4 regions of the Virgibacillus sp. DJP39 genome follow, and region 2 is predicted to be linked to each of the others. Evidence: riboswitches for the same ligand, from Rfam matches in the RefSeq annotation. Region 2 holds a riboswitch; each other region holds the start of a gene.
What was found. Region 2 has a riboswitch for S-adenosylmethionine ahead of ACOI1D_RS02155 (methionine ABC transporter ATP-binding protein). Riboswitches for the same ligand answer to the same signal wherever they lie in the genome.
Positions count from the first base shown of each region.

Region 1: linked by a shared signal. The riboswitch ahead of ACOI1D_RS12945 (homocysteine S-methyltransferase family protein) and the one ahead of ACOI1D_RS02155 (methionine ABC transporter ATP-binding protein) in region 2 are both predicted to bind S-adenosylmethionine.
Region 3: linked by a shared signal. The riboswitch ahead of ACOI1D_RS19560 (aminotransferase class I/II-fold pyridoxal phosphate-dependent enzyme) and the one ahead of ACOI1D_RS02155 (methionine ABC transporter ATP-binding protein) in region 2 are both predicted to bind S-adenosylmethionine.
Region 4: linked by a shared signal. The riboswitch ahead of ACOI1D_RS03205 (methionine ABC transporter ATP-binding protein) and the one ahead of ACOI1D_RS02155 (methionine ABC transporter ATP-binding protein) in region 2 are both predicted to bind S-adenosylmethionine.

Region 1 is NZ_JBMERP010000038.1:22,769-27,116, reverse strand. Features, by position in the region: gene ACOI1D_RS12950 (5-methyltetrahydropteroyltriglutamate--homocysteine S-methyltransferase) at 1-1,082, opposite strand, end outside; gene ACOI1D_RS12945 (homocysteine S-methyltransferase family protein) at 1,149-2,198, opposite strand; SAM riboswitch class I at 2,298-2,398, opposite strand; partial or broken gene proB (glutamate 5-kinase) at 2,578-3,354, shown strand; gene ACOI1D_RS12935 (fumarylacetoacetate hydrolase family protein) at 3,409-4,344, shown strand.
Region 2 is NZ_JBMERP010000003.1:62,394-67,471, reverse strand. Features, by position in the region: gene ACOI1D_RS02170 (hypothetical protein) at 220-390, opposite strand; gene ACOI1D_RS02165 (MetQ/NlpA family ABC transporter substrate-binding protein) at 612-1,466, opposite strand; gene ACOI1D_RS02160 (methionine ABC transporter permease) at 1,479-2,147, opposite strand; gene ACOI1D_RS02155 (methionine ABC transporter ATP-binding protein) at 2,137-3,168, opposite strand; SAM riboswitch class I at 3,333-3,445, opposite strand; gene ACOI1D_RS02150 (thioredoxin family protein) at 3,522-3,833, opposite strand; gene ACOI1D_RS02145 (toprim domain-containing protein) at 3,847-4,206, opposite strand; gene gcvH (glycine cleavage system protein GcvH) at 4,334-4,717, opposite strand; gene ACOI1D_RS02135 (arsenate reductase family protein) at 4,748-5,078, opposite strand, start outside.
Region 3 is NZ_JBMERP010000103.1:4,860-9,937, reverse strand. Features, by position in the region: partial or broken gene ACOI1D_RS19575 (PQQ-dependent sugar dehydrogenase) at 1-967, opposite strand, end outside; gene ACOI1D_RS19570 (hypothetical protein) at 1,077-1,394, opposite strand; gene ACOI1D_RS19565 (hypothetical protein) at 1,622-1,882, opposite strand; SAM riboswitch class I at 2,253-2,369, shown strand; gene ACOI1D_RS19560 (aminotransferase class I/II-fold pyridoxal phosphate-dependent enzyme) at 2,476-4,233, shown strand; gene typA (translational GTPase TypA) at 4,287-5,078, opposite strand, start outside.
Region 4 is NZ_JBMERP010000005.1:4,595-9,672, reverse strand. Features, by position in the region: gene ACOI1D_RS03210 (pyridoxal phosphate-dependent aminotransferase) at 153-1,325, shown strand; SAM riboswitch class I at 1,395-1,504, shown strand; gene ACOI1D_RS03205 (methionine ABC transporter ATP-binding protein) at 1,593-2,606, shown strand; gene ACOI1D_RS03200 (methionine ABC transporter permease) at 2,596-3,261, shown strand; gene ACOI1D_RS03195 (MetQ/NlpA family ABC transporter substrate-binding protein) at 3,279-4,106, shown strand; gene ACOI1D_RS03190 (YwbE family protein) at 4,159-4,356, shown strand; gene ACOI1D_RS03185 (M3 family oligoendopeptidase) at 4,705-5,078, opposite strand, start outside.

The DNA.
Region 1 (4,348 bases), on a different contig from region 2:
TTCGCTATATCAACAACAAGTTTCAACTTCGCCCATTGCTGTTCTTCAGTTAACTTATTGCCATGGTGGGTTGATGCGAATCCACATTGTGGACTTAGGCATAACTGTTCAAGTGGAACATATTGTGAAGCTTCTTTAATGCGTGCTTTGATTGCTTCTTTGTCTTCTAATTCACCAGTTTTGGAGGTTACGACACCTAGAACTACTTGTGCACCGCCATTTGGAATATGATCTAGTGGTTTAAAATCTCCTGAACGGTCATCGTCATATTCCAGGAAGAAACCTTCAACATTTTCCTTTGCTAACAGGGTTGGTGCGATAAGTGCATAACTTCCTTCAAATGCCCAGGTAGATTGATAGTTTCCACGACATAAATGAGTTGTCACGACTAGATCTTCTGGTTTATTTTCCAAAGCACCATTAACAACACGTAATGCTAAATCAATTAGTTGTTCTCTTGAATATTTTCCGTCACTAAACGGAATATCGGGTGCGGAAAGCCCTGCAATGTAAACATCGTCTAATTGTAAATAACGTACTCCTGCTTTGTAAAATGCCTGTATTGCATCCTGATAAGCTTTTATAATGTCATTTGCATATTCTTCAATGTCTGAGTAAACAGCTTCATTTTGAATACCAACATTAAATAACTGATTTGGGCTAGGTATTGTTTGTTTCACAACTGCGCGGCCGTTAACGATTTCGTTTAATTCAACAAAGTCTTTTATATGTGGGTGGTCTGGGTTAAAAGAAACCTTTCCAGTGTTTCGTACATTGTATTTCTCTGTTTCCACTCCTTCGAACAAGTATCCCTGGTCTGGTACAAATCCTTCAAAGCCGTTTAAATGCTCAAGAAAGTCTAAGTGGAACCATGTACGTCTGAATTCACCGTCTGTAACTAATTCGAAACCAAGCTCAATTTGTTTATCAACTACCCGCTTAATTTCTTTTGTTTCAACTTCACGTAATTGTTCAGCTGTGATCGTTCCTTCTTTAAATTCTTTTCTTGCTTTGTGCAGGTTTTCTGGACGCAATAGGCTTCCAACATGATCCGCTCTGAATGGTGCTTTAGTTAAAGTAATTGACGTTGTATATTCCTACTTCCATTTATGATTTTGATGTTAAATAATGCTATGATTTAATCGGAGTTAGGCTTTTAATCGATAGCTCAAATTGTTCTCTTTTAGGGTTTCGTCTTTTCCAAATAAGAAATGTTTCTTCATGTCAGGGGAATACTTTGAATTAACTGCCTCAACACCGACAGCTTCTGCTACTGCGCGTAACATTGCTGGTGATGCCCCACAGCATAATCCGATGTAATTCACGCCTATATCCTTTGCTTCTTTTGCCCATTCTGCCAATTCATAACGATTATGATAAAGTGGGTCAAGAGCAGTCGGGAAAGTTGTTTCTGTAGGTAAATGACAACTGCATCCTCCATCAGGTAAGTTAAAGAATGTTGGATTTTCCTCCGTCGTGCGATAAGGAATCGGTAGAGCTCCAACATAACCATCCACATTATCTCTAATTTTTGCAATATATGGCTGCATTGTATCAGGTCCACGGAAACAGTTCATTCCGACTACCAAAGCACCCTTTTCTGAAAGTATTTTGCAGGATTCTTCAACACTGAATCCATCTCTTAAAATATTTTCTCCCATCAATCCTAGCGTAATAACCGCTGGAAGATCGTGCTTTAGTATTTCCTCTAATGCAATGACCGCTTCTTCGTGGTAATAAAATGTTTCCCCATTGATATAATCTACTGCTTCTTCTTTTGACCACTTAACCATCTCTGCAAAAATTTCTCTTACTTTGGTATGTGATTCGGGATCTTCAGGATCAAAGATGTTTGTATTTGATATATTGCCTGCCACTAACGCTTCTTCTACAGGGTGCTCTTTGGCAACTTCTTTAGCTAAGCGGATAGCATTTCTGTTAAGTGGTTCTAGTAAATCCTCCTTACCAATGATACGCATTTTCTCTCTATGCGCATTATATGTAAAGGCTAGCACAACATCAGATCCAGCTTTCATATAATCTCTATACGTTTCTTTCAGGGCATCAGGATTATCCAGTGCAACCTCGGGTACAAATGATCCCGCCTGTAAATATCCCCTGCGTTCTAATTCAAATAAGTAACCTTCACCTGCAATGACAGTTCCATCTTTCAGTCGATCTTCCAAACTACGCTTCATTCTTTTTCCTCCTTTTATTTCTTTTACTTTTGTATCACCAAAAATAAAAAAGCCACTTCTATAAATAAGAAGAGGCTTAGGCACCGTGGCTAGTTACTCTTCTTATCTTCAAGCCTTGCGCTTCTGGAATTGGCACAGTACAAAAGTAGTCTGTTGCCGAGGTATCAAAGGGCCAGTCCCTCCACCTCTCTGGATAAGAAAATTACATATTTAATTTGTATTTAATTAGTAGCATATATGTGATACTATTTAAAGTCAAGTAGAAAATTGAAAATTATTTATAGTTAAACAAAACGACACTGACATATACTAGCTATCAAACCATCACAGATTAACTGCCTGTCAGCTTTAAATAAATTTTTCCTGAGGAAGTGTAACTGTGAAGAAAAAGCGCATAGTTGTTAAAATTGGCAGCAGCTCTTTAACAAACGTAAAGGGTGAGATTGACCACGCAAGGTTAGATGATCATATTCAAGCGCTTGTGGAACTTCGTAAAGCAAACCATGAAGTAATTTTGGTCTCTTCAGGTGCAGTAGCAGCTGGATTTATAAGATTAGGTTATTCTTCTATACCGAGTACTATCAAAAGGAAACAGGCAGCGGCAGCAGTTGGCCAAGGTTTATTAATTCAATCCTATATAGAAAAATTCAGGGATTTAGAGATTGTTCCTGCACAGTTGTTATTAACACGGGATGACTTTTCAGACCCCGAACGATTCAGAAATGCACTTTCTACTATAACAGAGCTTTTAGACCACGGGATTTTACCGATAATAAATGAAAATGATACTGTTGCTATTAATGAGTTAACTTTTGGTGATAATGATATGTTATCCGCGCTTGTTAGTGGGTTTGTTAATGCTGATCAATTAATTATCTTGACGGATATTAATGGACTGTATGATGAAAATCCAAAAACAAACCCATTAGCAAAAAGATTGGATTATATTGAAAACATTGACGATGAAATGATGGAAGCAGCAGATAGTTCAGGTTCTAAATTTGGAACTGGTGGAATGAAGTCAAAGCTTCTTGCAGCAAAAACTGCTATGTCGTTGGGCGTGCCCATCTTTATCGGTGATGGGAGAGGGGAAAAGAAGTTGCTTGATATTTTAGATGGCTCAGGTGATGGCACTTATATATCTAATCCCTCAATCGAATACAGTGACGCAAGCAAATAAAACGTTTTTAACACACGAGGAGAGGTTTTAATGAAGCTAGTTAGCTATAAACATAAAAGTGAAGAACATGGAACTTTTAGAATTGGTTGTATGGTAACGAATAAAGTCGTTGATTTGCAGGAAAGTTATTGTGCATTATTAATTTCCAAAGGAGACAAGGAGTCTGCCCAGTTGATTGATAATCTGCTCCCGGCTGATCCTTCTTTATTCTTCTCAATGGGTGAAAGTGCATTGAAGAGGGCAGAGGAAGCTTTTGATTACAGTGTGGGTCAATCAGGTGAAAAGATGACATTTAATCAGGATGAAGTCAGTTTAGGGAACCCGATTGCATCTCCTTCAAAGATTATATGTGTTGGAAAAAACTACGCAGAACATGCTTTGGAGATGGAAAGTGATATTCCTGAATTCCCAGTCCTTTTCGCAAAGTTCAGTAATGCTTTAATTGGTCCAGAAGATACTATACAAAAATCGTCTTTTACAGAAAAACTTGATTATGAAGTGGAACTAGCGGTAGTCATTGGTGAAAAGGCATCACATATAAGTAAGGATAATGCGCTAAAGTATGTAGCAGGGTACACAATTGCAAATGATATCTCTGCACGTGACCTGCAAAAAAGAACGCCGCAATGGCTTCAGGGTAAGACGTTAGACAATAGTACTCCGGTTGGCCCATGGGTTGTGACTCCTGAGGAAGCTGGCAATCCATCCAATTTGTTCATTCGCTCATTTGTTAACGGCGAGAAACGTCAGGAATCTAATACGAGCAACATGATTTTCGATGTTCCGTTCTTAATAGAATTTATCTCAGGCTTAATTACACTCAACCCTGGTGATATTATTTTAACGGGTACACCAAATGGGGTAGGAGTTGCTATGAATCCACCGCGTTTTCTAAAAAATGATGATGTTGTAACATTAGAAATAGAAAATTTGGGCAAACTTGAAAACAAGGTGATCGAAGCATAGTAAT
Region 2 (5,078 bases):
AACTGTTACAACTATGTACATCTTAGGTATAGAAGACCTTATTTCTCATGATTCTAAAATAATTGAAACTATGGGTGCACATTCTTACAGTTTGTCCCAATATGACACATTTTTACATGTTAACTGAGAAATCATTTTGTCCGGTACTCTTGAAGTTTTATTGAAAAAGAAAAATTGGCAGTGTGAAATTTTCACACTACCAACATCGTAAAATTTATTTTATTTGTGTAATTGGCTTACAAAATCGGCAGTTATGTTTTTGCATTTTTCATAATCATTTTGACGTCTCTTTTCGACTGCAATTTGATTCTCGAGCTTTCGACTGTACTCCGCAAACCCCATTTTATGTGAGCTTTGCATCGCTTTCTCCATTTCTGGAGTGTAATTCATTCGTATACCACTATAAATAGTGAATCATCCTTTCGATTTAATTACAAGAACTATTTTATCATATATACATTACCCTTCACAAAAGGCAAATAAACCTAGGATGACCGATTGAATTGAATAATTCGTCAGAATATAAAGATAACAACTTTATTCTTACTACTAAAGCCATTTTCTTTCATTTACTTATTATTACTACAAATTTACTTACAAATTCAGAAAAGTTATTTCTTTCCGTCTACTGGGACAACTGCTCCATCAAATTCATTAACGATGTAATCTTGGATTTCTTTAGAATGTAACACATCGACTAACGTGTTTAATGCCTTGTTCTCTTTGTCTTCTGTTTGAACAGCAATTACATTCACATATGGAGATTCATCGCCTTCTAAGATTAAAGAATCTTCCATAGGATTAAGCTCAGCTTGAATTGCATAATTTGTGTTGATTGCAACTAATGCGTCCTCTTCAGACTTATACATATCAGGTAAAAACGCTGCATCAATATCTGCAGAGAATTCCAAGTTTTTTGGGTTTTTAACAATGTCGTCAACAGTCGCTTCGATCTTGTTAACACCTTCTGCCAACTCAATTAATCCTTTACTTTCTAACAGAGAAAGTATTCGTCCATGATCAGCAACTGAGCGACTCATAATTACCTCAGTTCCCTCTGGAATTTTTTCAACACTATCGATGTTTTGAGAGTAAATTCCAATTGGTTCGATATGAATGCCACCAATTGAAGTAAAGTCATATCCCAGCTCTTCTTTTTGGTTATTTAAATAAGGAATGTGCTGGAAATAGTTCGCATCCAAATCACCACTTGCTAAATCTTGGTTAGGTAGTACATAATCCTGGTACTCTTCAATTTTCAATGTAATTCCTTTTTCTTCGAGAATTGGTTTAACTTGTTCTAAAATTTGCGCGTGTGGCACACTGGATGCTCCAACTTTGATAACTTCATTACTTTTTTTCTCGGAACTATTGGTAGTTTCTTGACTGCTTTCTTCTTTGCTACCTCCACAAGCTGCTAATGCTAATACTAATAAAATTGAAACTAATGCTAAAATCTTTTTCATTATTCTCGCTCCTTATCTTTTATCTAATTTGTTGGATATAAAGTCTCCAATGAACTGAAATATAAACACAATAATTACAATCAAAATGGTACAGACCAGTACGACATCAAAATCATGACGTTGGAACCCGTAGAAATACGCATAGTTTCCAAGTCCTCCTGCACCAATGACTCCAGCCATTGCGGTATAACCAATTAATGCTATTGCTGTAACCGTCAGGCCCGACACAAGTGCTGGCATTGACTCAGGTAACAATACACGAAAAATAATTGTACGGGTTTTCGCTCCCATAGCCTTTGCTGCCTCGACTACACCCTTGTCAACTTCCTTTAACGCTATTTCAACCAACCTACCATAAAATGGTGCTGATCCAATTATTAAAGCTGGCAGTGCCGCGTTTGGACCTCGTATGGTACCAATTAAAAACTCGGTAAACGGGAATAATAGTAGGATCAAAATTATGAATGGAATAGCACGAAAAACATTTACAATAGCCGCTACCAAAAGATTAACCGACTTATTTTGCCATATTCCATCTTTTGCAGTCAGATATAGTAGCAGGCCAAGAATAATTCCTATGATAAATGTTCCAATCAAGGAAAGAATAGTCATATAAAATGTTTCGTAAGTAGCCAGCCAAAAATCCTGTACATCTAAATTTGGAAATAACTTAGTGAGCATCTCGAATCACCTCAACTTCCACAGAGGTGCCATCATTCACAAAACTTATTGCTTTATCTAGCTCAGCATCTTCCCCATCCATTCGGACAAATAGCGTTCCGTATGCGCCTCGCTGTGTCTGGGTTATTTTACCTTGCAATATTGTAATATCAATGTTGTACGTTTTTGCAAGATGACTTATTAAAGCCTGATTTGTTGTTTCACCAATAAAATGAAGACGTACAATTCTCCCCTGGTCGTAGCTTTCAATAAGCTGATTGATACCTTCATTTTCATCATCAGTACCCATCACCTGCTGAACAAATTTCTTTGTAACCTGTTGTTGTGGTCTTAAGAAGATATCGAGAACATCTCCTTGCTCGACTATCTTACCGTTTTCCATAACAGCAACCTGATTACATATTTTTCGGATAACATGCATCTCATGAGTTATTAAGATAATTGTTAAGCCAAGCTTTTCATTAATATCCACCAATAAATCCAGAATAGAATTCGTTGTTTCTGGATCCAGTGCAGAGGTTGCCTCATCACAAAGTAAAACTTTAGGATTGTTGGCCAATGCTCTTGCAATACCGACTCGTTGCTTCTGACCACCACTCAACTGTGATGGATATGCATCCTCTCGACCAGCCAGTCCTACTAAACCAATTAACTCAGTGACGCGTCGTTCGCGTTCAGACCTTGATACCCCAGCTATTTCAAGTGGAAAAGCGATGTTATCTCTTACGGTCCTAGACCATAAAAGATTAAAGTGCTGAAAGATCATTCCAATCTCTTGCCTGGCAATACGCAGCTGTTTGGTGTTAAGTGCAGTAATCTCTTGTTCATCAATTACTATCCGACCACTCGAAGGTTCTTCAAGACGGTTTAACAGGCGTACAAACGTACTCTTACCGGCACCACTGTAGCCAATAACACCAAATATTTCACCCTCTTTTATTGTCAACGACAGATCATCGACTGCACGAATTGTTGATTTATTTGCTACAAATTGTTTACGTAAACCTTCAATTGAAATCATGTCAAACCTCCTTATGTCAAACATATTATTTTTAGAAAACTTGGCTTATCGCCAAGCCTTAGTTACATTTTTGCAGAATGAAAGTTTTATACTTTCATTACCAAAACCCAAAAAACGCCCTTCTGTAAGAGAACAGAAAGACGTTAAAAATAAGTCTTTACGTCCCCCCATCTGTCAAAGCAGCTGCTTTGCAGGAGTTAGCACCTTTCAAACAATAAATTGTTTGAAGGTTGCCGCGGTTTCTTAGGGCCAGCCCCTCCACCGCTCTAGATAAGAGAGTAAAATTATTCATTTAGTGTAAAAAGTATAAATCATATCCTACCACCTGTTTAAAGGTCTGTCAACATAAAAAATCAGGTCGCGAAAAGCTGTGGCTCATATTTTACTAAATAGCTATATATATTAGCTATTGATCGAAATGCATATATCTTTTCTTTAACCTGACTTTGGTCAACTACCAATAGACATGGAACACTTTCAACCTGCACTTCCTGCATGAATTCAGGATGTACGGATGCATTCATTTCGAAAAAAATATCCTCTTTATGGACTGATTCAATTTTGTTTAGCATTGTTTTAGCTAAGTGACACGTACCACAAAAAGGGGTATAAATATACAACAAAAAATGATCTTGCTGTAACACTTTATCTGTTATTGGTTGCATTACTATCACCTAATCACATAGTTAAATAGATAGGATTAACATCAATTCTTTTGTTTATTAATCCTATCGCAAGAATCGATCTTGGAGTTGTGGCTACTTCACGATACTCACTGCTCACATGAATATGCTCAGCATGCGGGAGTTCACGAGATAATTGCTTACGAAGCTTTATACCAGCAGCATCTTCATCTGCAAGAATAAAAACTTCTTTGTTATATAAATCATATGTGTCTAACATCTCATCAAATTTCGCTACCCCAAGAGTCCCGTTTGTACAGATAATCGTAATTGGTTCGCTGATTATCTTTTCAATCTGCTTCTTATCAGTTAATCCTTCAACAATAATTACTTTTTCAGATTCAGGTGTTATCATGACATATCACTCCTCATGAAATCAAGCCAAAACTTTCATACTATATTAATATGATGATAATAAGGCTGACTATACACCTTTTTAAGCAAGGAGCCAGTCAGCCTTTAATAATTATTGTTTAATTATATTAATCTTCTTCAATTACTGCTTCGTATTTTTCAGCAGTTAGCAATTCATTTAATTCTGATTCATTTGATAGTTCTACTACTACCATCCATGCTTTTTCATATGGAGACTCATTAACGAACTCTGGGCTATCTTCTAAATCTTCGTTGATTTCAACAACTTTTCCACTTACAGGAGCGTATAGTTCAGAAACGGTTTTAACTGATTCAACACTACCAAAAGGTTCATCAGCTTCTATGTCGTCCCCAACTTCTGGGAGTTCTACAAATACGATATCACCTAGTTCTGATTGTGCAAAATCTGTAATTCCAATTCGCACCTTTCCATCTTCTTTTTTTACCCATTCATGTTCCTCTGAATACAATAAGTCTTTTGGTAAGCTCATTAAAATCCCTCCGATAATAAGTTCTGGTTCCTAATGCCATGTATGATTAAAGATGTCTTCTTTAAATCCAATTGTAACCTTTTTGCCATCTGTGGTAATTGGTCGTTTTATTAACATACCATCAGAAGCTAAAATTTTGGCCATTTCCTCGTCAGATGCACCGCTGATTTCATCCTTGATATTTTTTTCCCGATAACTTTTCCCACTAGTGTTGAAAAACTTCTTAGCAGGAAGGTCACTTTTGTTCATCAAATCTAAAATATCCTGTTCTGAAGGTGTATGGTCAACAATATGTACACTAGTATAATCGATATTGTGATCATCTAGCCATTTCTTCGCTTTCTTGCAAGTGCCACAATTA
Region 3 (5,078 bases), on a different contig from region 2:
TAATAAAATATATTCCATTATCAGCAGCTAATACATCCCTGACACGCCCGAACTCATTAATAATCAACTTAACTTCCAAATTCTCAGGGTTAAACTTTCTAACGCCCTGACCTCGTAACGATGCGTAATAGAATTCACCTTCGAGATAGTCCATTCCTGATGGTGCCCAGGTAGTTTCACCCGAGTGAGCTACAGGAGCTATCATTTCTGCCTTAGTTTCGTCACCTCGAATGTCCGGCCAACCATAGTTACCTCCTTTTACTATCCGATTAATTTCATCATAGGCATTTGATCCATGCTCTGTAGCATACAAAATCCCATCATCATTCCATGCAAGCCCTTGGGGGTTTCGGTGCCCATATGAATAAATATAGGAGTCATCAAATGGATTCTCCTTTGGGATTGAACCATCCATGTTCATTCGCAGAATCTTTCCCGAAAGACTATCCAAATCCTGTGCATTGTTTTCAACAGTTGCATCACCAGTAGTAATGTACAGCTTGTCATCTGGACCGATAGCAATTCTTCCACCCTGATGGTATTTACCGCCTGGAATTTTGTCGAGCAATATCTCTATTTCCTGCCAACTATTTTTGGTTTCTCTCATTCTAATAACACGTTGAAAATATTCTCCATTTTCCTGATAGGAATAATAAGCAAAGGCTTCTTTTGGTTCATTAATGGCTATACCCAGCAGGCCAGCTTCTGCCTGATTTGATATTTCTTGGTCAAAGTTAACTGTTTTCCTTGTCTGATCCCCATTTTCTACTGTTACAATTGCTTCAGTTCTTTCACTAATATAGAACGTTTCGTTTATAAGTTGTATTTCCCACGGTTCATTTAAATTTTTTGCAATAACGCTGAATTCCGCATTACTGTTGGGTGGAGTTTGTTTATCAACTGTTTCTTCTGAACAACCAACTAGTAAAAAAAGTAAACAGAATGCTGCAAAGAAAGTTTTCAACATTATCTCTCCCAACTTAGTTTTGTTTGCTATAGTTTAACGTTGTTTTGTATAAGCTTCAAATCCCATAAAATAACGTTCCTGGTGTCCGCTTTTTTGCTTGGATATATCTTCACTGAACAATGATTTTATCCGCTACTTTGTTATCAATTTGATTATTAGGTCCAACATCTACAACCCAAATTTTTACTTTTTGGCCTGACTTCAACTCTGAAAAAATTGCAACCTCTCCACTGATTTCAGTTTTGTTATCCACCAAAATATCATAAGTTGGATAGCTTGCTTCTGGGTCTACTTCACTATTTGCTACAAGGATACTTTCTTCTTTCATTTCAATAATTTCCCCTTGAAAGTTTGCTTCATTGTCGTTAACACAACTCATAACGAACAGAAGAATTACCATAGACGCAAGTGCTAATATTTTTCTCATGATAACCCTATCCTTTCTTGGTATATCTGACGAACAAAATCACTAAAAAGTCTCTGACTCTTATTCACTAATGCTTTTTACATACAAGCTCTGATTTATTCATATACCTTATAGAAAAATAAAACTGTTTAGCTGGATTAAGTAATAACCTTCCAGTTTGGCTTATGAAATCTTTATTCCGTTGGCCTCATGTAGAAGGAATTATTGATAATAATCTATGGATTTCACTATTTCTTTTTATCATATAAATCAAAAGTTAAGGCAATAGTGGACAAAATCACCCCAAGGATTAATGATGTGGTTCCGTATACTGCAGATGCCACCCATCCTTTTCCAAACCAGACATATAACCAAGCACAAATGCTAAATAAGATAAAAACCGAACAAATAACATATTTAAGTTTCTTCTTTTTTGGCAGGAATAGATGTATTGAATAAAAAGCTACAGAGCTGAAAAAAACAATCATAACCAACAAAAATATATCCAAATTTCATTACCCCTTAAATATAGTACATTAACTTAATACAGTTATCCCTACGAGAATTGCGGTTAAAAAGTAAGGGGCTGAAAAAATGGTAAACACAGCAATGAAAGCCTTCTCAAAATTAGATTCTGTACTAAATTTATATTTATTTTACCATAAATCCAATAATTCATAGATAACTCTGAAAAAATGAATTATTATTTTTTGTATCCATGGTTGAGTAGATAACACATCTTACTCGGAGTGATAGTGTATATCCCGAAGTTAGGCTAGGACAAGGTCTATAGATTTTTATAACCTACAACAATTTTTTATAAATTAATGGTTGACGGAAGTAACTATTGGATATATAATTATCGTTAAATTCAAATAACTCTTATCAAGAGCGGCGGAGGGAATAGGCCCTGTGAAGCCCAGCAACCATCTGGCTATACTTTAGCTGTGAAAGGTGCTAAATCCTACAGGTCAATAATGATCTGGAAGATAAGGGGAGGACCGGTTACAAACGCCCTCTTCTTAGGAAGGTGGTTTTTTATTTTCCCTCCTTTTTATACTCCCAGACCATTAATAGCCTACCACTAAAGGAGGAATTATTAATGTCAAATTTCAATCTTCACAACCCGGAAACAGTACTGCTTCACGGAGGTCAGCAACCTGACCCAACAACAGGTTCACGAGCTGTCCCTATCTATCAAACAACTTCCTATTTATTTCGCGATACAGAACATGCACAAAACTTATTTGGTCTTGCAGAACCCGGAAATATCTATACTCGCATTGGAAATCCTACAGTAGATGTTTTTGAGCAACGAATAGCTTTGCTTGAAGATGGTGTTGCTGCTGTCGCAACATCTTCTGGTATGGCCGCAATTACACTTGCAATTTTAAACGTGGCTGGTGCAGGTGATGAGATTGTTGCAGATAGTAATTTATATGGCGGGACATACAGTCTGTTTGCGAATACGTTACCACGCTATGGAATAGATGTTAAATTCGTTAATGCTACCGATCCAGAAGAAATCCGTGCAGCACTGACTGATAAAACAAAAGCTGTTTTTGGAGAGATTATTACGAACCCAAGTCTTAATGTTTTCGATGTTGAAACCGTCGCAGCAATCGCCCATGAGCATGGCATCCCATTAATTATTGATAATACATTTGCAACTCCATATGTTACAAAACCACTCACTTTCGGTGCTGACATCGTGGTACATTCTGCAACCAAATGGATTGGTGGTCATGGTACAACGATTGGCGGTGTTGTTGTTGATGGGGGCCGTTTTAATTTTGATAATGAAAAGTTCCCTGGATTTACTGAACCCGATGAAAGCTATAATGGACTCCGTTATATTGACGTAGGCCCGGCAGCATTCGCAATTAAATTACGGGTTCAACTTCTCCGTGATATTGGCGCGGCCTTAAGTCCACACAGTGCATTTTTACTTTTACAAGGCTTAGAAACATTACATTTACGTATTGAACGTCACAATAAGAATACAAAGGAAGTCGCTGCATACCTAGAGAAACATCCAGCAGTCGAGTGGGTGAATTATCCTGGACTTAAAGACCATCCATCTCACAGTTTGGCAAAAAAATATTTTAACAATGGATTTGGATCCGTAATAACCTTTGGGGTTAAAGGTGGTCTTGAGGCAGGCAAAAAGCTGATTGACAGTGTGACACTCTGGTCGCATGTTGCGAATGTTGGCGACGCAAAATCGCTTATTATTCATCCAGCTTCAACAACCCATCAACAGCTAAGTGAAGAGGGTTTAAAACAAAGCGGTGTTACAGAGGAACTGGTTCGTTTATCTATCGGAATTGAATCCACTGAAGACATTTTAGCAGATTTGGATCAAGCCATAGCTAAAGCAACAAATTCAGCTGAAACAATCAGTTCCTCTACAGACGACGCCATTAAATGGTTAGTAGGCTCTCCTTTTAAACGGGACAATGGGGCAGTAAGCAAAAAAGTAATAGCAGTATTTGGCCTTGATGATTCGTCAAGTAGTCACTACAGTAGTGCTGAACAACTTAAAAATCTCGGTTTCCATCTTGTAGCGATTAGCGAATCAGAAGAAAAAATCCTTGGTCAGGAATCCTATAAACAGCTTGACGAAGTCCCTTATGGCGTTGATGCAGTATGGTTAAACGGTAAGGTTTTGCCAACAACAATTGAACAGCTCATCAACAAACAGGGTAGAATTCTGTGGGTTGAAAATCCATTAGCCGATGATCATCTTACAGACCAAGCTGGTGCAGCTGGAATTACTCTCGTTTCAAACAAAAATCCTTATCAGGAAGCTATCCGTGTACGAGGGAACAATCCTGCCAATACACCTGTTGAAGTGTAAATGAACCAAAAAAACAGTGAGAGCTTAAATTAATTAGCTCTCACTGTTTTTATTTATCCTATAGAAGTTGATTTCTTTGAAGCTCTTTCACGTTCACTTTTGTTCAGGATTTTTTTACGTAAACGAATTGATTCAGGTGTTACTTCACAATATTCATCGTCATTAAGGTACTCAATTGCTTCCTCTAACGACATTGTTCTTGTTTTTCGAATCGTAGACGTTTGGTCTTTATTTGCTGAACGAACGTTTGTCAAATGCTTTTCTTTTGTTATATTAACTGTTAAGTCATTGTCACGATTATGCTCGCCAACAATCATACCAGCATATAGTTCTGTACCTGGTTCAACAAAGATTACACCACGGTCTTCCAATTGCATGATACCGTATGTGGATGCTTTTCCAGTGTCAAGTCCAACTAGAACACCTTTCGTTCTACCACCAACTTGACCTTTGATGATTGGTTCATACTTATCAAACGTATGGTTTAGAATTCCATAACCACGTGTTTGAGACATGAATTCGGTAGCATAACCAATTAATCCGCGTGAAGGAACTTTAAATTCAATACGAACCTGACCATTACCATGGTTTATCATATCAACCATTTCACCTTTACGTGCACCAAGTGATTCCATTACACCACCAGTGTATTCCTCAGGAACATCAACCTGTACACGCTCTACTGGTTCACATTTTTGACCATCAATTTCTCTGATGATTACCTGTGGCTTAGAAAGCTGTAACTCATAGCCTTCACGACGCATATTTTCAATTAAAATAGATAGGTGCAGTTCTCCACGACCTGAAACAACCCATGCGTCTGGTGATTCTGTTGGATCAACACG
Region 4 (5,078 bases), on a different contig from region 2:
GGAAATCGTAATGAACTGATTGTTATATAGCAAGTGGTGAAGTATTTCTTCAAAATTTTTGTTTGATCCTAGTCGCTTCTTTTTCCTTCTTTACAAACTTTTCAACCAAGTCTATTATTAGTTACAATTAGTAAAGTGGGGAAGTGACGTAAATGCATAAATTTGAGCAATCCGATACATTAAAGCGGCTGCCTGAACAGTTTTTTGCGAAGCTTGTAAAAAAGGTTCAGCAAATAAAAAGTGAGGGACATGACGTAATAAATTTGGGGCAAGGGAATCCTGATTTACCTACACCAGAGAATATAGTAGAAGCTTTGCGTGATGCAGCGCAAGATCCGATTAATCATAAATATTCTCCTTTTCAGGGCTTTTTATATGCGAAAAAAGCAATGGCGGATTTTTACAAAAGGGAGTATGGAGTTGAGGTAGATCCAGAAACGGAGGTAGCACTATTATTTGGTGCAAAATCTGGACTCGTAGAACTAAGTCAATGTTTGTTAAATCCTGGTGATTTGGCATTATTGCCCGATCCAGGTTATCCAGATTACATGTCTGGGATTGCACTGGCAAATGCAAAAACAGAATTAATGCCTCTGCTTGAGGAAAACAATTTTTTGCCTGACTACAGAAAAATTTCTGAGGATGTTTTTCAAGAAGCTAAATTGATGTTTTTAAATTACCCGAACAACCCGACATCTGCGACTGCAACAAAAGCTTTTTTCGATGAAACAGTTTCTGTAGCCAAAAAAAATAATATCTGTGTTCTTCATGATTTTGCGTATGGTTCAATTGGCTTTGATGGTCAAAAACCACAGAGCTTCTTGCAGACAAAGGGAGCGAAGGACATTGGTGTAGAAATGTATACATTGTCAAAAACCTATAATATGGCTGGGTGGCGTGTTGCGTTTGCAGTGGGGAACAGCTCAGTAATTGAGAGTCTCAACTTAATCCAGGATCATTTGTTTGTGAGTTTGTTCGGTGGTGTACAATATGCTGCAGCCGAGGCATTAAATGGTAATCAGGATACGGTTGAGGAGTTGGTATCTATCTATGAAAGTCGACGTGATTGTTTCATCGAGAAACTAAATGAGCTCGGCTGGAAGGTACAGGCTCCAAAAGGAACGTTTTTTGCATGGCTACCAGTACCAGAAGGATATAGTTCAGAGGAATTTGCTGACTTATTATTGGAGAAAGCCCATGTTGTTACAGCACCAGGGAATGGGTTTGGAGCTGCTGGGGAAGGTTACGTCAGAGTAGGATTGCTGGCAGACGAAGCTAGATTGACAGAGGCAGCCAGGAGAATAGGCGAGCTGAAAGTTTTCTGAAAAAGGTTATTGACAAACGGATCAAACGGCTATATGATTAGTCTTAATTAATTTTTACAACAACTACATATCTTATCCAGAGTGACGGAGGGATCAGGCCCGTTAATGTCACAGCAACCTTCCTTTTGGAGTGGTGCTACTTCCTGCAGAATGAAGTTTACCATTCTGAGAGATAAGGATTGAATACAACAATCAACCCCTCTTTCATTATGGAAGAGGGGTTTTTACGTTCCAATCTTTAGAGTGAGACAAGAAAGGGGACAGCTGATGATTGAACTTCAGGATATAGAAAAGATTTATTTTACAAAAAATCAACAAGTAGTTGGTGTTGATCGTGTTTCATTGGAAGTCAACAAAGGTGAAATTTACGGGATTGTTGGCTACAGTGGTGCTGGTAAAAGTACGTTGCTCAGGTGTATGAACATTCTGGAGCGTCCAACTTCAGGAGCTGTCCTTGTTGGCGGTGTTAACTTACTAACGTTGTCACCAAGAGAGTTGCGAACAGCAAGACAATCAATCGGAATGATTTTTCAAGGATTTCATTTAGTCGCTTCTAAAACAGTATTTGAAAATGTGTCATTTGCATTAAAAGCAGCGGGAATTGGAAAGGTCAGTCGTAAATATAGAGTAATAGAACTACTGGAATTAGTAGGTTTATCTGACAAAGTTAATCATTACCCAGCTCAGCTAAGCGGTGGTCAAAAGCAGCGAGTCAGTATTGCCAGGGCGCTTGCGAATAATCCGAAAGTGCTATTGTGTGACGAGGCAACGTCATCACTTGACCCCAGCACTACCAAGTCCATCTTGGCTTTATTGAAAAAAATTAATACAGAACTTGGCATCACAGTGGTTTTAATAACACATGAGATGGAGGTTGTAAAAGAAATTTGTCATCGTTGTGCAGTTATGCAGGATGGCCGGATTGTTGAGAGAGGTCCCGTATATGACATTTTCTCAAAACCAAAAGAGGAGCTAACCAAAAACTTTATTCAAACTATATTACAATTTACTTTACCTGAAAAGCTACTGGCTGCGTGTGAGGGTACACTAGTAAAGCTTCAGTTTCGAGGAAAGCTTGCTGAAGAAGCAATCGTATCCGATATGTTGCAGGGCTTTCAGGTTAGCGGAAATATTTTACACGGAAAAGTTGAATATATTCAGGATGCACCACTTGGAATCTTTATTATGGAATTGAACGGAAGTAAGGATGAAGTGGAAAAAGCAATTGCTTATTTAGAGAATCGCGTGAAACAGGTGGAGGTGATTCAATATGGAATTTAGCCGGTTGATTGAAATTTTGCCAGAGTTAAATACTGCTTTCTTTCAAACACTGTACATGGTTGGTATTGCGCTGCTTGTTGCTATTGTGATCGGTCTTCCGCTTGGGATTCTGTTATATGTGACTGACAAAGGGTTCTTTTTGGAAAATAAAGTAGTAAAAGGTATTGCGGGTATAGTCACAAACCTTATTCGCTCCATTCCATTTATCATTCTACTAATATTTCTGTTACCTTTTACAAACGAAATATTGGGGACAACAATTGGTCCAACTGCAGCGGCAGTACCGTTATCCGTTGCAGCTATTCCATTTTTTGCGAGAATAGTAGAGTCCTCAGCCAGGGAGATTGATAGAGGAGTAATTGAAGCAGCGATTTCAGTAGGTGCCTCTCCTTGGATGATTATAAAGGATATTATCTTGCCTGAAGCAAAACCAGGGATAATTAGTGGCCTTACAATTACAACAATTAGCTTAATCGGTTATTCAGCGATGGCTGGTGCAATTGGCGGCGGAGGTATTGGAGATTTGGCGATAAGATATGGTTATTACCGCTACGATGATTTAGTAATGTACACGACGATAGTAGTCTTAATAGTACTAGTTCAAGTGATTCAATATACAGGGGACTTTATTGCAAAAGCAGTAAACAAACGATAAAAGGGAGGAATTATAAAATGAAAAAAGGTTTAGGATTAATTTTTACTTTATTAATAGTGTTGGTGCTTGCTGCTTGTGGATCAAATGAGGGTGCAACTGGTGGATCAGGTGATGACAAGAAGGTAATCAATTTTGGCGCAACGGTCGGACCTTATAGTGACATGGTAACAAAGGCATTGAAACCATTACTTGAGGAAAAAGGATACACGGTTAAAAATACGGAGTTTAGTGATTATATACAACCAAACAAGGCGCTCCACAACGGTGACTTGGATGCCAATTTATTTCAGCATAAAATATATTTTGAAGCCTTTGAAAAAGAACATAACATGGATCTATCTGAAATAAAAATAGTACCAACAGCTCCAATGGGTGTTTATTCAAACAAATATGATTCACTAGAAGCAATCGAGGATGGTAGTGCAATTACAATTGCAAACGATCCAACTAATCTCGCAAGAACTTTAATTATGCTACAGGATGCTGGATTAATAAAAATTAAAGACGATATTGATCCACTACGTGCAACTATTGATGATGTAATTGAAAATCCTAAAAATCTTGTTTTCCAACAAGTAGAAGCCGGGCAATTACCGCGAACCGTTGAGACTGAAGATTTGGCAGCAGTACCGGGGAATTATGCACTAGCAGCAGATTTAGATTTACTAGATGCATTGGTTCTTGAAAATATGCCTGATGATTATCGCAACAGGGTAGTTGTAAATACAAAAGATCTAGATACAAACTGGGCAAAGGATATCAAAGAAGTTATTGAATCACCGGAATTTGAAGAAATTATCGATGAGAAGTTTAAAGGATTTGGTAAGCCGGAGTGGATGAAGTAAGCAAGATTCTCATGTATAATGAAACTAGCTTTAGCTAGAGAGGGTCGTTAACATGACAGTTGATGGAAGATACCGGGATCAAGTGCATCCGGGGCTGGAAGTAGATGTAGTATTAAAAAAAGACCAACGTACTGGTCAACTGACTAATGGTGTGGTAAAGGATTTGTTAACAAAATCTTCATTTCATCCACACGGAATAAAAGTTCGCCTTGAAGACGGCCAGGTTGGTCGTGTGAGTACTGGCAAATAAAATAACCGCTACCTCTATTAAGTGGGGGTAGCGGTTATTTTTTCTAACAAGACACCTAAACAGCCACGTCCAGCTCCAGCGCCCATTACCTAGTGTCGCACATGACCTCCTTACGATAACAGTTCGACATTAGTCGAACGTCCTACAGCTTACGCTCTTCATGTTTCCTATATCTCATAAAGGATGTTCGATTAAAACCGCCACTTTGCGTGGGCACAGGACATACGGCAATAAACGGGCGCCTACGCTTTTGTTAGCAGGTAAGAAAGTAATAAGTCCTTTCTTAATTCATAAGTGCAACTAGGGCTTTCGCCATTAAGGCTTGGCGATAAGCCAAGTTTTCTAATCTTAAAGTGATTTGTCGTCGACTGAATCCAACCATTTTTCAATAGTCTCTACTATAGATTCTACGGTTCCTTCTTTAAAAGGAGATTGCAAATTTGCTGATTCTACTAAGCTGAGAAATGGCTTTTTACCGCCTAGTTGACATAATTTTATGTAGTCATTCCAGGCTAACTGATGATTTTCTTGTGCGCGCTGCCAGAATTGGAAGGCACAAATTTGTGCAAGCGTATAGTCGATGTAATAAAAAGGAACATCATAAATATGACCCTGGCGCTGCCAGAATCTACCGGACTCAAAGTATTCATTTCCATCGTAATCCCGGTGTGGTAAATAGATTTTCTCGAGCTTTTTCCATGCCTGGTTACGTTCATCTGGTG